Regions from separate parts of the Kitasatospora sp. NPDC036993 genome, predicted to be linked through region 1. Evidence: riboswitches for the same ligand, from Rfam matches in the RefSeq annotation. Region 1 holds a riboswitch; the other holds the start of a gene.
What was found. Region 1 has a riboswitch for glycine ahead of gcvP (aminomethyl-transferring glycine dehydrogenase). Riboswitches for the same ligand answer to the same signal wherever they lie in the genome.
Positions count from the first base shown of each region.

Region 2: linked by a shared signal. The riboswitch ahead of gcvT (glycine cleavage system aminomethyltransferase GcvT) and the one ahead of gcvP (aminomethyl-transferring glycine dehydrogenase) in region 1 are both predicted to bind glycine.

Region 1 covers NZ_JBVJRP010000023.1:13,629-17,001, reverse strand. Annotated here, with positions in the region: gene gcvP (aminomethyl-transferring glycine dehydrogenase) at 1-1,524, opposite strand, end outside; glycine riboswitch at 1,628-1,760, opposite strand; glycine riboswitch at 1,762-1,865, opposite strand; gene ACZ7C5_RS33990 (PRC and DUF2382 domain-containing protein) at 2,089-3,252, shown strand.
Region 2 covers NZ_JBVJRP010000006.1:490,449-493,821, reverse strand. Annotated here, with positions in the region: gene ACZ7C5_RS16080 (enhanced serine sensitivity protein SseB C-terminal domain-containing protein) at 1-146, opposite strand, end outside; gene ACZ7C5_RS16075 (enhanced serine sensitivity protein SseB C-terminal domain-containing protein) at 263-1,066, opposite strand; glycine riboswitch at 1,276-1,377, shown strand; gene gcvT (glycine cleavage system aminomethyltransferase GcvT) at 1,624-2,745, shown strand; gene gcvH (glycine cleavage system protein GcvH) at 2,844-3,227, shown strand; gene glyA (serine hydroxymethyltransferase) at 3,305-3,373, shown strand, end outside.

The DNA.
Region 1 (3,373 bases):
CAGCGCGTAGTCCCTGTCCGACAGGCGGCGCAGGTAGCGCAGCATGGCGGTCTCCGAGCGGTGACTGTGGAAGACCGGGTGGGTCAGGTACTCGTCCTCGCGCAGCAGCGCGGCGGGCAGCGCCCCGGCGGCCTCGGCGATCTCGACGGCGGGGACGCCGAACGCGGCCCAGACGCCGGCCAGGTGCTCGCGGGTGGTGGTCTCGTCGGTGGAGACGGAGATCCGGTCCGCGCCGTCCTGGTGGACGTTGATGCCGTTGGCGCGGGCGGTGGCGGCGATCTCGGCGGCGCGGCCCGGGACGACGGCGGTGACGGTGTCGAAGAACTCGCCGTGCAGCAGCTCCACGCCGCCGGCCCGCAGGCCCTCGGCGAGAGCGGCGGCGTAGCGGTGGGTGCGGCGGGCGATGTCGGCCAGGCCGTCCGGGCCGTGGTAGACGGCGTACATGGAAGCCATCACGGCGAGCAGCACCTGGGCGGTGCAGATGTTGCTGGTGGCCTTCTCGCGGCGGATGTGCTGCTCGCGGGTCTGCAGCGCCAGGCGGTAGGCGCGGTTGCCGTCGGCGTCGACGGAGACGCCGACCAGGCGGCCCGGCAGCGAGCGGGCGTACTCGGCGCGCACCGACAGGTAGCCGGCGTGCGGGCCGCCGAAGCCCATCGGCACGCCGAAGCGCTGCGAGGTGCCGCAGGCGATGTCGGCGCCCAGCGCACCCGGGGACTTGAGCAGGGTCAGCGCGAGCAGGTCGGCGGCGACGGCGACGATCGCGCCCAGGCCGTGCGCCTGCTCGATCACCGGGGCGAGGTCGCGGACCACACCCGTGGCGCCGGGGTACTGGAGCAGCACGCCGAAGACGCCGCGCTCGGCGATCTCGGCCGGGATGCCCTCGGACAGGTCCGCGACGACGACCTCGACACCGGTCGGCACGGCGCGGGTGTTGATCACCGCGGCGGTCTGCGGCAGGGTCTCGGCGTCGACCAGGAAGACGCCGCCCTTGACCTTGGTGACGCGGCGGGCCAGCGCCATCGCCTCGGCGGCCGCGGTGCCCTCGTCCAGCAGCGAGGAGCCGGAGGTCGGCAGGCCGGTCAGGTCGGAGACCAGGGTCTGGAAGTTGAGCAGCGCCTCCAGGCGGCCCTGCGAGATCTCCGGCTGGTACGGGGTGTACGCGGTGTACCAGGCCGGGTTCTCCATGACGTTGCGCAGGATCACCGGCGGGGTGAAGGTGCCGTAGTAACCCAGGCCGATCATCGGCTGGAGCACCTGGTTGTGGCCGGCCAGCTCGCGCAGCTCGGCGAGGACCTGAGCCTCGCTCCGGCCCGCGGGCAGGTCGAGGGCGGTGATGGAGCGGATCGCCTCGGGCACCGCGGTGGCGGCGAGCTCGTCCAGCGAGCCGTAGCCGACGGACGCCAGCATCTTCTCCTGCGCGGCGGCGTCGGGGCCGATGTGGCGGTTCTCGAAGGGGCTGGCCAGCTCAAGCTCGGTGAGGGTCGAGGCGCCGGTGGGGCGTCCCGCGTTCGGCTGGGCGTTCATGGTGGTCGAGGCCTCCTGGTCACGGACCGGCGGGGGTGCGCACGCCGGCCGGCCTTCGCCGCTGCGGACAGCGGCTCAGCCTGGGCGGGCGACCCGAAAGGCCTCCCCCTCTGTCATCGGGACCTGAGAGCTTCACCCGCACGGTGCGCTGTGGGCGCCCCGTCGGCTTGCACCGTCGGTGAGGGTGGTGATCGTCGGCTCCCATGCCGACGGTCCTGCCCTGCTTTCCAGAGTGACCTACCCCACACGGTACGGATGCCTGAGAGATTCCGGGGAGGAGTTGCTCCTTCGGCGCTCCGACCAGCGGTTTTCGCGGTCGGAGACTCTCCCGAGCGGGCTCTGCGGTCGCCGCCCAGGGTACCAGCGGGAGACCTCCCGATCACGGGTGCGTCAGGTCGCTTGAGATCTACGCGCGTCCCCCGGACGGTCCAGCGCGCAGCCCGTCCGGCGCACCCCGGTCGCGCCCGTCCGATTCATGGCTTTTGGTGTGAAGTGGCGGACGGAACGGGTGCTCCGGCCGCCTTCCTGCGGGAGTTCCGCAGGCTCAGCGCACTGGAGGCATGAGTGCAGACCGACATCGACCCCCGGGACCTCATCGGTCACAAGGCCGTCGACCGCAACGGAGACAAGATCGGCACGGTCGACGAGGTCTACCTGGACGACGCGACCGGACGGCCCGAGTGGGCCGCGGTCCGGACCGGCATCTTCGGCCGGGACGCCTTCGTCCCGCTGACCACGAGCGAGTTCGCCGGCGACGAACTCCGGGTGCCGTACGACAAGTCACTGGTGAAGGAGTCGCCGGACTTCGGCGTCGGCCAGCACCTGTCGCCCGCGCAGGAGCTCCAGCTCTACCGCTACTACGGGCTCGACACACCGGCGGACGGCCGCCCGAACGGCGAGAACGGGAGCCGCCCCAAGCAGCCCGACCTGGAGTTCGGCACCACCGCGGCCGCCGCCACGACGGCCGCGGCGGCCCCGGCCAAGTCGCTCACCTTCCACACCGCCGAGCGCTCGCCAGAACCCGCCCCGGCCAAGCCGGCCGTCATCCCGTTCGCGTCCACCGCCGCGGACACCGCCAGGACCGCCCCGGAGGACGACATGCGGACCCTCAGCACCCCCGAGGCCACCACCTCCACCACACCTGGCGCACCTGCCGCGCCCACCGCGGAACCGAAACCCCAGTCGCAGCCCGCTCCCACCCCCGCCCCGACGGCGGCAGCCACGACCACCACGAACGTCACGAGCACCGGCCCCGCCTCGACCGCCCTCAGCGGCCCGGTCGAGATCACCTGCCGCGAGGAGCGACTGGAGATCACCACCGACTGGCGCACCCTGGGCACCGCGAAGCTGCGCAAGTACGTGACGACCGAACAGGTCGAGCGCCGCGTACCGGTGGTCCGCGAGCGCGTCCGGGTCGAACGGATGCCGGTCAGCGACGCCGAGCGCGCCACCCTCACCGAGAAGGACATCGCCGAGGCCGTCGAGGAGGTCACCCTCCGTGAGGAACACCCGGTGGTCCGCAAGTTCCTCGCCCCCATCGAGCGGGTCCGCCTGGTCGTCGAGCGCTACACGACCGAGGAGGTGATCCGGGACGAACTCCGCCGCGAGCAGGTCGAGGTCCACGACACCACCACCCCCGCCTCTGCCTCCCCGCCCCCCGACGCCGTGTCCCGCAGCACCCCGTCCCCCGACTCACCCCGCCCGGCCTCACTGCGGCCACTCGTCTGACCGCACCCGCGCGCGACAAGGGCCCCGGACAACCGTCCGGGGCCCTTGTCGCGTACCCGACCCTTCGGCTTTGCCAAGTCTTAACCAGTCGATATTTGACACTCTGAAGTATCCACTGCAA
Region 2 (3,373 bases), on a different contig from region 1:
TGCAGCAGCCGCTCGTACGCGTCGTAGCGCTCCGGCGCGACGTCGCGCAGGGCGCGCTCCAGCGCGCCCGGGTCAGCTCCCGGGTGCCCGGCCGGTGCCTGGCCCCAGGGCCCCGGCACACCGCCCGCTCCCGCTCCCGCACTCATGCGCCCACCTCGCCGCGCCTCTTTCCCTCAACCCGCCGGCCCGTCGGCCGTCTGCACGCACCCTATGGCGCGGCACCGGCCACCGCCACGGCGACGTGCCTTGATCCGGACCCCGCTCACACCCGCGCGTAGAAAGGCATCACCCGGGTGAGCAGCCACTCGACCACCGGGTCGTCGGCGAGGTCGAGCAGTACGAGGTGGACGCCGCCGGGCAGCGGCGCGGTTCCCAGCGCTCGGCCGAGCGCGTCGTTCACCGCGGCCGGATCGGCCGGCGCCGCCGGGTCCAGCTGGACGCCCACGAACATCACGGTCGGCTCGCCCTCGACGCTGGCCAGCGCCCTGCGCGCGGTCAACACTCCGGGCAGGGCCGACAGTTCGCCGCGGCAGGCGGCCAGGAAGTGCTCCGGGTCCTCGCCCGGCACCGGCTCGCGCAGCGCCACCCGCCCGCCGGTCGGCTCCGCGGCGTCGCCGGCGGCCTCCCAGCGGTCCTCGCGCGGACCGCGGCGCAGCTCGGCGACCCCCTGCGGCGGCACCGGGATGCCCACCGCCGCGTCCGGGTTCACCGCGATGCCCAGGCCCAGCGGCAGCCCGCGGGCGAACTCCCACACCGGCGCGATCGCGAAGGCCATTCCCGGCGCCTGCTGGAGGAACACCTCCTGCGAGGAGAACACCGGCACGTACGGGTCGCCGCCCAGCTCGACGGTCGGCAGGTCCAGCGACTGCCCCTGCGGGTCGGCCCCGGCCGGCAGCGGCACCCACACCTGGCTACGGGCCAGCACCTCGATCACCCGGGGCGTCGCGCCCGGGTCTCCCAGGGCCGCGGTCAGCACCTGCTCCAGCTCGTTGGCCGGCCAGGAGCCGCCCGACGGCGCCTCCTCCGGTCCGCCCCACCCCTGCTGCTGCTCCACCGGGTACCCCATGCGCCGCCGATTCCGCCCTCTGCCGGTCGGCCGCCCTCTGCTGCGCCGACGCGCAGCAGTCTAGGGCCCCCGGCCCGATCGCCTTGGGGCTCGTGTTCGGTACCGGGTGATGTGACCGGGTCCCCTCTCCCCTCGTCGTCCCGGACGTGCCATGATGTGCGCGTCCGACGGCATGCGCCGCGGGCCCCCACAACTCCATACCGGCCGCTCGAACCCGCGCGGGAGAGCCCGGAGTGCCGATCAGGCACAGCCGGCGCCGAAGGAGCAAGTCCTCCCCGGAATCTCTCAGGCACCCCTACCGCACGGGTTAGGCACATCTGGAAAGCGGCGCCCGGCCCTGTCGTGCGCCCACCCACGGTGCAAGCCGCCATGCTGTCCCCCAAGCTGGAACCAGCCCGACGCTGGAACGGCTGCGGGCAGGTGGGCGGTGAAGCTCTCAGGTTCGACGACAGATGGGGAGACCCACGCCGCCGCATGCCCGCGCGCGGGGTCGGCCCCCGAGCGGGTCCGTTCCGGCGCGCGCACCCCTGAGTGCCCCGACCGAGGAGTTCCTGGCCATGTCGTCCCCCCGCCTGACCGCGCTCGACACGCTGCACCGCGCCCTCGGCGCGACCATGACCGACTTCGCCGGCTGGGACATGCCGCTGCGCTACGGCAGCGAGCGCGAGGAGCACCTCGCCGTCCGCACCAAGGCCGGCCTGTTCGACCTCTCGCACATGGGCGAGATCACCGTCACCGGCCCGCAGGCCGGCGAGATGCTGGACCACGCGCTGGTCGGCTTCGTCTCCGCGCTGGGTGTGCTGCGCGCCCGCTACACCATGATCTGTGCCGAGGACGGCGGCATCCTGGACGACCTGATCGTCTACCGCCTGCGCGAGGACGCCTTCCTGGTGGTCGCCAACGCCTCCAACGCCCAGCTGGTCCTCGACGAGCTGATCGCCCGTGCCAAGGGCTTCGACGCCGTCGTCACCGACGACCGCGACACCTACGCGCTGATCGCCGTCCAGGGCCCCGAGGCCACCGGCATCCTGGCGGAGACCACCGACGCCGACCTGCCCGGCCTGAAGTACTACGCGATCCTCCCGGCCCTGGTGGCCGGCCGCGAGGTGCTGCTCGCCCGCACCGGCTACACCGGCGAGGACGGCTTCGAGATCTTCTGCCACCCGGTCGACGCCGAGCCGGTCTGGCAGGCGCTGACCGCCGCCGGCGAGGGCCGCGGCCTGGTCCCGTGCGGCCTGTCCTGCCGCGACACGCTGCGCCTGGAGGCCGGCATGCCGCTGTACGGGCACGAGCTGTCCACCGACCTCACCCCGTTCGACGCCGGTCTGGGCCGGGTCGTGCGCTTCGACAAGACCACCAACGAGGGCGCCTTCGTCGGCCGCAAGGCGCTGGAGCAGGCCGCCGCCGCGGCCGAGACCAACCCGCCGAAGGTGCTGGTCGGCCTGGTGTCCGAGGGCAAGCGGGTGCCGCGCGCCGAGTACACCGTGGTCTCCACCGAGGGCGAGCCGATCGGCCGGATCACCTCGGGCGCGCCGTCCCCGACCCTGGGGCAGCCGATCGCGATGGCCTACGTCGACGCCGCCCACGCCACCCCCGGCAGCACCGTCGCGGTGGACGTGCGCGGCAAGCACGAGCCGGTCCAGGTCGTGGCGCTGCCGTTCTACAAGCGCGCCCGCTGAGGCCCTCGGGCCCGTTTTCCCCCCGTACCCGCACGTCGCAGCCGTCCGAGTGACGGCCCGCTTCGCCGTGCCCGCTTCCCATCCTGGAGAATGACGCCATGAGCAACCCCCAGCACCTGCAGTACACCAAGGAGCACGAGTGGCTGACCGCCGCGGACGCGGACGGTGTCTCGACCATCGGCATCACCGAGCACGCCGCCACCGCCCTCGGTGACATCGTCTACGTGCAGCTGCCCGAGGTCGGCTCCACCGTGACCGCCGGTGAGACCTGCGGCGAGCTGGAGTCCACCAAGTCGGTCAGCGACCTGTTCTCCCCGGTGACCGGCGAGGTCACCGAGATCAACGAGGACGTCGTCGCCGACCCGGCCGCCGTGAACGCCGACCCGTTCGGGGCCGCCTGGCTGTTCAAGGTGCGCGTCGAGGCCACCGACGCGCTGCTCGGCTCGGACGAGTACGACGCGCTCATCAACCCCCAGGGCTGAGCCCCCTGACAGGGGCGGTCGCGCGGCGGCCGCCCCGCCCGGCCCCTTTCCCTCCTCCTCCCGGGAAGACCACCACCATGACGGTTCTGAACCAGTCCCTGCACGCCCTCGACCCGGAGATCGCCGCCGCGGTCGACGCCGAGCTG